DNA from 3 places in the Paenibacillus sp. NRS-1760 genome. Region 3 is predicted to be linked to each of the others. Evidence: predicted binding sites of a transcription regulator. Region 3 holds the regulator's gene; each other region holds the start of a gene.
The links. The regulator Rex, encoded in region 3, represses fermentation and respiration genes when NADH is low (regulators of the CRP and FNR family bind a similar motif). The targets are predictions, from matches to a motif close to TTGTGAAATATTTCACAA.

Region 1 (3,245 bases), on a different contig from region 3:
GCCAAACCTCATACCGATGAGGTTGTCCAAAAAGTAAATGAGAAGCTGAAGGCTGACGGCGTTAACGTTAAGCTGGAAATAAATTTTATTCCTTAGGATGCTTGGGATCAGAAAACTAATCGGCAACATTAACTACATGTTGTTTGATGTGAAGACGCCGGAAGATTATTTGAAAATGCAAACGACAGAGCCTTCGAATCCAGTTGAATTCTCACCTGTTCTTGGTTTCCGCCTCAATACGGAGCCGATTGCTGTTGAATATGCGAATGTGCTATCCGAAGTGAAATCGAAGATCATTCCAATTAAAATGGGCGTGGTATCCTACGATAAATACTTCCCGGCAGCTCTTCAAAGCTTAAAGGCTGCTGGATTAGACAAGGTTGTCGCTGAATATCAGAAGCAATTTAAAGAATGGCAGGCATTGCAGAAGTAAGGTTAGCTGAAGGGTAAAACAAAAAGAAGGAGGGCCGCTGCCCTCCTTCTTTTTGTTTGTGTATATTAGTAAGCTAGTGCGAACAAACCGTGAATATGCGACAAGTAACGAACGTTACTTGCTTCCTTCATTAGGGAAGCAGGCAAGCCCTTAAGCTGAGTCGCGTTGCCGCCGATTGTGCCCACGCCATCTTTACGGCCAAGGCTGCCCAGTGTTCCGGAGAATACAGGTACAAACTTATCCATAACGCCGCCTTTGATTTGAACCGCTAGGTTGTAGCCTACCGTTTCGCCCATTTGCCAAGCAAGCTGAGCTGTTGGAGGGTAAGGACGTTCGCTGCCTTCTGGGAATACAACTGCGCAGTCGCCAGCAAGGAATACATCAGCGTGTGAAGTCGATTGAAGCGTTGGTGTAACAAGTGAACGACCACGGTCTTCTGCAAGACCGCTGCTGCCGACAACTGGATTACCTTTAACGCCGCCAGTCCAAATGATTGTGCTGGATTCAATCGTACGACCGTCTTTAAGCGATACGGAGCTTTTTGTCGCTTCTGTAATCGCTACGCTAGTGATGAAGTTAACGCCACGTTTCTCAAGGCTTGTTACAGCGCGATCGATCAATACTTTCGGGAAGATTGGCAGAACGGCAGGGCCGGCTTCTACGCAATACAGCGAAATATCATTGAAGTCGATGCCTTTGCTGCGGCAAACCTCAGGAAGTCTGTCAGCGAATTCGCCAACAAGCTCAACGCCAGTCAAGCCGCCGCCGCCAACAACGATTGTTGCGTCAGCTTTATTGCCTGATTTTTTGTAAGCGTCAAGACGATCTTCAACATGCTTGCGGATTTTGTTAGCATCAGCAACGGATTTAAGAACAAGGCTGTTCTCTTCCAATCCTGGAATGCCGAAGTAGTTTGTTTCACTTCCAAGTGCTACAACAAGAGTGTCGTACTTTTGCACTTGTCCGCTTTCAAGAACCACTTGCTTCTCGTTAGGTTTAATTTCTTTAACCGAGTCAACGATGATGTTAACTTGTTTGTCGCCTAGAAGCTTGCTAAGCGGTAGAGCAACTGCTTGCTCAGCAATTGTGTCCCCAGCAAGTCTGTGCAGCTCAGTAATGATTTGGTGAGTTGGAAAACGGTTTACGATTGTGATGCTAGCTTCTGCTGCAGTCAAATGTTTGCGTGCTGTTAGAGCAGTAAGAAGACCGCCATAACCGCCACCAAGAATTAGTATTTGCTTCGACATGTTCATCCTCCGTTCGTTCTATACGTATTCGGTGTATTATACTTTATCGTTTTTGCGTTCAGACAAAACACTTAGGAAAGCTTGCGCGAAACGAAGCGTTTTTTGAACTTCCGGATCTTTAAGCATTTTCAACATAGCGAATAGGCCAACAGAAGAGTTAGCCGCTTCTTGCGAGCGCTCGCCAGCTTCAATAGCTGCTGTTGCGATACCTTTTGCTTTCTCTTGAACCGGTTTAACGAATTCACCGATACCTTGAGCGAAATCGTTGATCAACACTTTGTCTGTAGCGATGTTTTGTGCAAAATCATAAGCTTTGGTCATTAGAGTAACCATTTCAGCTAATTTTGGCAGGCTGTCCACGAGTACAGTTAGAGACTCTTGAACCTCCGGCTTCATCAATTGATCAAGTACATCCAACGTTTGTTTTTCTTCGACGAGGCTAGCTGCAACCTCTTGTCCAGCAGATGGTTGTGACATAATAGAATGTCCTCCTTTACGTAAATTTGAAAGTAAGTTGTAGTCTCAATTGTGTCAGCCGCTAAAGATAAAGATGCATCCTGAAAGATTGTTACACTTTTCACATAGTTATTCGAAAAATGTTTATGCGGACGTAACAGTCTTATTTCTGCGTGAGGCAGAAGGATGTGAATGCGCGTATGACGTAATCGGATTAAACCCTTTGTTTCTATTCTACATCGTTTTCACCAAAAGTTAAAAAGAAATTTATTGCTTTCGGTAAAAAGATTTGGAATATTGCTGTCATTCAGGCATATAGCTGCTGTTCGTTGATTAATCATCCAATTTATGGATATTAAATCGAATGATGTACCGTGATTTTAAACGCTTTATCGTTCAATAAGCGTAAATGAAGCGCAATTCAGTTATGATAATAAAAAACAATGATTAAAAACATACATAAAGGAGTTCTAATATGCAGCCCTATACGCAAAGAGTTGTATCCATCATTAAGGCGATTCCGGAAGGCACCGTAATGACGTATGGTCAAGTCGCAGAACTGGCTGGCAATCGCAGGGGGGCAAGGCAGGTTATCCGAGTTCTGCATTCGATGAGCGGCATTTATAATCTTCCCTGGCACAGAGTTGTTAATGCAAAAGGGGAGATATCGATTCAAGAGGAGGAAGCTCGTTACATGCAGATCTTTTATTTAAAAGAGGAAGGCGTTTCAGCAAGCGAGAACGGGCGAATTGATTTGGAAAAATACCGCTACAATCCGGAAAGAGAAGAAGAAAGATGACCTTACCCGGATGAAAATTATGTTTCTTCGCGGTTAAGCGGCTGCGATTAACTTTTTCTAATGAAGCCCCATTTGAAACCCCGTATCCGAACCTTTATTATGGTATAGACCATTCGGAAGGGAGAGAAAGAACATGACAACAGAAATTGCACCGGGAAACGTTAGAAACTTCACTGTTTCCACCGAAATCTTTTATAACCAAAGCTTGGATATTTATTCGCAAATGATTTATATCGTACTCAGCTCAAGCACGGCGGATTCCGCATCGCTCACCTTAGACGAGGTTGCCAAAAAAGGCCGTATGACGACA
Region 2 (3,245 bases), on a different contig from region 3:
GGTAGCGCTCCTTGGCGGCAATACGCCGATAGGTGTATTCCTTGGCGCAATTTTATTCGGTGGACTCAGCTACGGTTCAGCAGGCATGAGCTTTGGTGCGGGTGTTCCTCCTGAGGTCGTGCGTATCGTAATCGGCGCCGTTATTTTCTTCGTTGCTTCGCATGGATTGGTGAAGTGGTTCTTAAAGCCTTTTCTAAATAAACGTGCAAGCAAGCGGAAGGAGGCGGTGTAGGATGAACGTGCTAGACATCATTGGACAACTTATTAATACAACGCTCGTGTTCTCCACCGCACTCATTTTTACAGCGCTTGGCGGTATGTACTCAGAGCGCTCAGGTGTTGTGAACATCGGACTAGAGGGCTTGATGGTTTCAGGAGCGTTCGCCGCGGCAGTTGCAACGGAGTATGCGATACAAGCTGGGTTAGGCAGTGCTTCACCGTGGATTGGATTTATAGCTGCAGCTATTTATGGTACGTTATTCGCTTTATTGCATGCGATATCAACGATCACGTTCCGTGCGGATCAAACCGTCGTCGGTGTCGTTATTAACATTCTATCGCTTGGCTTAGCGCTTTACCTAACCAAAAGCCTTTATGATGGATCAGGTCAAACGCCGCTTTTGGCTAATGTGTTCCACAAAGTGAAAATACCTTATTTATCTGATATTCCGTTGCTCGGGAAAGCTATTTTCACCGCGTATCCGACGACGTATATTGTCCTAGCTATCGCAGTAGTCAGTTATTTCGTCTTGTTCCATACGCCGTTTGGCTTGCGTCTGCGTGCGGTGGGCGAACATCCGAGCTCTGCGGATACCGTTGGTATTAGCGTAACGAAATACCGTTATATCGGCGTATTGCTTAGCGGCGCGCTTGCAGGTCTTGGTGGTGCAACAATTACATTGACGACGACTAGCAGCTTTGCGCATAATACGATTTCTGGGCAAGGATTTATTGCGCTCGCAGCACTGATTTTCGGCAAATGGAATCCGCTTGGCGTTGTAGGAGCAGCAATGTTCTTCGGTCTAGCTCAGGCGCTTAGAAGCTTTGCACAGCGCTTTGAATTCTCGCAGCATATTCCAGTTGAATTTTTCTACATGCTGCCATACGTTTTGACATTGATCGTTTTGGCAGGAGCTGTTGGTCGTTCAAATGCGCCATCAGCACTTGGTCAACCTTACGATCCAGCAAAAAGATAATTCAAAATGGTCTCTCTCCATCGCGGAGAGAGACTTTTTTTATTTCGTTGCTAATATAAGTGATGACGGAGGTCGCGATTATATAGTAAAAAAGGTTCATTTACGAAGAATGTGAGTGAGATACAGCGATCAAAATAATTTATTTTAAATTGCTGCCTTAAAAAGGCCTTTAACGCATTGACAGTAGCATCTACCGCGTGTAAATTAAAACTTAATCAAATGAATTTATCCCTTTTGGTTTAAACTATAGGTAAGCGACTTTCTAAGTTTGTGCATCAATTCACAAAGTTCAGCTTGCCGTATAACGGAATGGGTTATCGCCCATCCCTCATAAGAGGAGAGGATCTACTGTGGAAGCACTGGCACTGGAACGCAAGGCGGAGCAAAACCGAGAGCTGCGTGAACGGTTGTTACAGTTGAAGAAAGAACGGAATGCTATCATTTTAGCTCATTATTATCAACGTGATGAAATTCAAGAGGTAGCTGATTTCCGTGGAGATTCCTTCCTGCTTGCGCAGAAGGCTGCACAAACGGATGCTGAAGTTATTGTTTTTTGCGGCGTTCACTTTATGGGTGAGAGCGCAAAAATTTTGGCTCCTAATAAAACCGTTATCATTCCCGACGAGCGTGCGGGCTGTCCGATGGCCGACATGGTAAGTGTTGATGGCTTGCGTAAGCTGAAAGCGCAGCACCCGAATGCAAAGGTCGTTACTTACATTAACTCGTCTGCTGAGATCAAAGCTGAGACTGATATTTGCTGCACATCGGCAAATGCGGTTAAAGTTGTCAATTCGGTTGAAGGCGACGAGATCATCTGGGTACCAGATAAGAACCTAGGCCACTATGTGCAGCGGAATACCGATAAGAAAATGATTATCTGGGAAGGTTACTGCAATACGCACGATATGCTGACGGTTAAAGACGTAGAAGAAATGAAAGCGAAATATCCTAATGCGCAATTCGTTGTGCATCCGGAATGTCGTCCTGAAGTCGTTGAGCTAGGCGACTTTGTAGGCAGTACAACCGCTATTATTAAATATTGTAAAGAATCAGATTGCCAAGAATTTATCGTGGGAACAGAAGATGGCACTGGCTATCAGCTTCGTTTAGACAGCCCAGGTAAAACTTTTCATTTTGCATCTAAATATTTGGTGTGCCCTAACATGAAAGTAAATAATTTGAAGAAGCTAGTGAAATGCTTGGAAACGATGCAGCCTCAAATCTACGTACCGCCACATGTTGCAGATCAAGCCCGTTTATCCTTGGAGCGCATGCTACTCGTGAAGTAGTATGCGCTGCTTCTACGCTTGGAGGAGCCAATGATGATTCCTAGATATTTAGTCGATGTGCAGTTAAGTGAGCTGCCTGTTATAGAAAAAGATGTGATCGTAATTGGGGCCGGCATTGCCGGTCTTTTTACCGCTATACGAGCAAGTGAAAACAATTCTGTCCTCATGATTACGAAAAAATCGCTGCTCGACAGCAATACGCGTTATGCGCAGGGCGGTATCGCTGCGGTTATTTCGGATGAGGATTCACCGGCTTACCATAGACAAGATACACTCGTAGCGGGTGCAGGCTTATGTTCTAATGAAGCGGTTGATGTACTTGTTCATGAGGGGCCCAAAGGTGTTCGCAGCTTAATAAAGATGGGAACGCAATTCGATCTGGAGAATGGCGAGTTTGCGCTTACGAAGGAAGGAGCGCATAGCCAGCGGCGTATTTTGCATGCTAACGGAGATGCTACAGGTTTTGAGATCGTACGAGCATTGTCCGAAACGGCTATTGCCAATCCTAAGATCGAAGTTTGGGACGACCATTTTGTTATTGATTTGGTTACTCAGGACGGCGAATGCTGTGGTGTCATTGTACAGAAGCCGAGCGGTGCGCGGTTGTTTGTAAGAGGCAAAGCCGTCATTTTAAGCTCAGGCGGGGCTGGCCAGTTGTACCGTTACACGACAAATCCTGAGGTTGCCACAGGAGACGGCATTGCGATGGCTTATCGAGCAGGGGCATACATACAGGATGTCGAGTTTATTCAGTTCCACC
Region 3 (3,245 bases):
GGGAGGACGGTGTTACGGTTGAAGGAAATATCCACACTGAACTTAACCGAGTCATTCGAACCGTCGATAAAATGGTTACCGATATTAAAGACCGTGTTGACGATTCCGGTGTTCAAGCGATAATAACGGATTTAAATGGCGCGGTACGTGATTTGTCTCGACTTAAGGATGAGCTTAGAACGTTTATCACCTTAGAGCTTGCGGACTCTGTGTTTTGGATTGAAGCAAGCAGCGTATACCGCTACAGATCTGTGCAGCTATACGGTGTCCCAGTAGATGTAAGCGCTCAGCTGCAAAAATATTTTTTTGATGTCAAAGAAAGTATCGTATTAACCTCTGCAACGTTATCTGTGCAAAAATCTTTTCAATACGCGGAGGAGCAGCTTGGGTTAACTGGATACGAACAGCAGGGCAGGCTTAAAACCGTTCAATTGCCTTCTCCGTTTAATTACCGGGAGCAGGCATTAGTTGTCATTCCACGCAACTTCCCAGTACTCAAGGGAGCAGCTGTAGATGACACCTATTTGGATATGCTTGTAAAATCGCTTTCTGATGCTGCAAAGGAAACGAAGGGCAGAATGCTAGTGCTGTTTACGTCCTATCGCATGCTGAGGCAGGTCTACGAGCCGCTTAAAGAGCTTTTAAGCGTTGCAGGTATTCAAGTGCTCGGACAAGGAATAGACAGCGGGAATCGCACGAAGCTTACAAGACGTTTCCGTCAAACGCCAGAGTCCGTTTTACTTGGCACGAGCAGCTTCTGGGAAGGTGTAGATATACCCGGAGAAGCTCTGATTTGCCTTGCCATCGTTCGTTTGCCATTCCAACCGCCTAACCATCCCTTAGTGGAAGCAAAAGCCGAGATGCTGCAGCGGCAGAAACAAAATCCTTTTATGAAATTGTCGATTCCCCAAGCCGTTATTCGCTTTAAACAAGGCTTTGGCCGTCTAGTAAGGACTTCACAAGACAAAGGGATCGTAATCATATATGATACTAGGGTAATCGACACTTACTACGGTAAACACTTCTTATATTCACTGCCAGGACCAAAAATCGAAACGATGCATATGGATCAAATGGTCGTGCGAATGAGAGAATGGTTAACGGATGAAAATGCAGCATTGCCGCAGGAAAATCAAGCTGTGTCTAGCGAAGAGGAGGAAAAACGATGAAGCAAACGAAAATATCGGAGGCTGTCGTCAGAAGGCTTCCCGTTTATTTGCAAGTACTAAATGAAATGCTTAATCGTGAGATTCAGACCATTTCTTCGCAGGATTTAGGCACTAAGCTTGATTTAAATCCTGCTCAAATTCGTAAAGATCTCGCTTATTTCGGAGAGTTTGGACGGAAAGGCGTAGGCTACGATGTTGTATATTTAATTGAGAAGATACGTCAAATTTTGAAGGTTGATCAGACGATAAAGGTTGCGTTGGTTGGAGCGGGCAATCTAGGTCATGCCCTATGCAATTACAATAAATACTCCAAGGATAATATGCAGATTACCGCCGTGTTCGATGTACATCCGAGCAAAATCGGAACGAGCATTAATAATTTGATTGTCATGCCGATGAGTGAGCTTGCTGCAACGGTTGCAGAGCAAAATATTCGGATCGGCATCATTACCGTTCCAGCATTTGAAGCACAAAATGTAGCTAATCAATTTGTCGAAGCAGGCATAGAAGGAATATTGAATTTTGCCCCTGCTATTCTACGAGTACCGGATGAAATGCGAATACATAATGCTGATTTCACAAGGGAATTGCTTAGCTTAGCCTATTATTTAGCCAAAGAGGGAGAGACGCAGGATGAGTCAGATTTGGATTGAAAATGGTTTGTTTATAACGATGGATGACGAAAATCCATCATTTAGAGGACATATGGTTGTATCCGATGATCGGATTAGTTATATAGGTACGGCTGTTCCTGAACAGCTTTCTGATACGGTGCAAAAAATAGACGGCAGCAAGCTGGCTTTTATGCCAGGACTTATTAATACTCACGGACATGCGGCGATGAGCTTGCTTCGCGGATATTCCGATGATCAAAATTTGCAGGTTTGGCTGGAACAGAAAATGTGGCCAATGGAAGGCAAATATGTTGATCAAGATACACGTGCAGGAAGTGCTCTAGCGATCGTTGAAATGCTGAAATCAGGTACAACAGCCTTTGTTGATATGTATGATCGTATGGATCAAGTTGCTCAAATGGTTGAGCAAAGCGGGATCCGAGGAGTTTTGACCAGAGGTGTTATCGGACTATGTCCTCCCGATGTACAAGAAGCAAAGCTTGCTGAAGCAATTGCTTTCGCTCGTGATTGGAACGGGAAAGCCGATGGACGCATAACCACGATGATTTCTCCACACGCGCCTTATACATGTCCACCAGCGTATATAGAACGTTTTGTACAAGCAGCTCATGATTTTGATTTGCCTTTGCACACGCATATGTCGGAAACGATAGCGGAAGTTGAGCAAAACGTGCGTGATTATGGACTTCGTCCGGTTGAGCATTTGGATCGGTTAGGCTTTTTCTCACGTCCTGCACTTGTAGCGCATGCTGTACATCTGAATGATGCTGAGATCGAGCTGCTTGCTGCTAAAGGAATTGCGGTTTCACATAATCCTGTAAGTAATCTTAAGCTTGCTAGCGGCATTGCACGCGTTCCTGATTTGATTCGCGCAGGTGTTACGGTATCGCTTGGAACAGATAGTGTGGCAAGCAACAACAATCTTGATTTATTTGAGGAAATTCGATTTGCAGCTTTGCTTCACAAGGGTGTATCTGGAGATCCTACAGCTATCCCTGCTTTGGAAGCATTGAAGCTTGGTACAGTGAATGGGGCAAAATCCATTTGGCAAGAGAAGAGCCTTGGTAGTCTAAAAGTAGGCATGAAGGCAGATTTCATCGCTATTGATATTGAACAGCCGCATTTCTACCCTCAGACGGATATCGTATCACATTTGGTCTACTCAGGTTCAGGCCGCGATGTGCGGCATGTATGGATTGATGGAAGACAAGTATTGAAAAACGGCGAATGCACTTGGCTTGATGAGGAGAAAATTCGTTACGAGGCACAAGCGAGCTTTGATCGCTTGCTGCAAGCTTAATGCGAGCAACAGCAAGGAAACGAAAGCCGTTTATGACACTTAAGCGATGGTTATTGTTAATTACAGCATTCCTCTTGCTGCTTCTAACCGTTTCTTTTATCTATTTCCGTGAAGTTCAGTCGCCTGAGTGGACAGCAATTA

Region 1: ACIFSR_RS08125 (DUF1641 domain-containing protein) is a predicted target of Rex. The motif match lies at 2,246-2,263, and genes of this name have one in related genera.
Region 2: nadA (quinolinate synthase NadA) is a predicted target of Rex. The motif match lies at 1,465-1,482, and genes of this name have one in related genera.

What each region holds. Positions count from the first base shown of each region.
Region 1 covers NZ_JBITPK010000008.1:222,932-226,176, forward strand. The annotation lists gene ACIFSR_RS08115 (DUF3502 domain-containing protein) at 137-433, shown strand; gene ACIFSR_RS08120 (NAD(P)/FAD-dependent oxidoreductase) at 499-1,680, opposite strand; gene ACIFSR_RS08125 (DUF1641 domain-containing protein) at 1,717-2,157, opposite strand; gene ACIFSR_RS08130 (MGMT family protein) at 2,612-2,935, shown strand; gene ACIFSR_RS08135 (hypothetical protein) at 3,069-3,245, shown strand, end outside.
Region 2 covers NZ_JBITPK010000019.1:15,098-18,342, reverse strand. The annotation lists gene ACIFSR_RS26460 (ABC transporter permease) at 1-232, shown strand, start outside; gene ACIFSR_RS26455 (ABC transporter permease) at 234-1,196, shown strand; gene nadA (quinolinate synthase NadA) at 1,547-2,485, shown strand; gene nadB (L-aspartate oxidase) at 2,519-3,245, shown strand, end outside.
Region 3 covers NZ_JBITPK010000013.1:363,424-366,668, forward strand. The annotation lists gene dinG (ATP-dependent DNA helicase DinG) at 1-1,169, shown strand, start outside; gene ACIFSR_RS17225 (redox-sensing transcriptional repressor Rex) at 1,166-1,822, shown strand; gene ACIFSR_RS17230 (amidohydrolase) at 1,803-3,104, shown strand; gene ACIFSR_RS17235 (DUF5590 domain-containing protein) at 3,137-3,245, shown strand, end outside.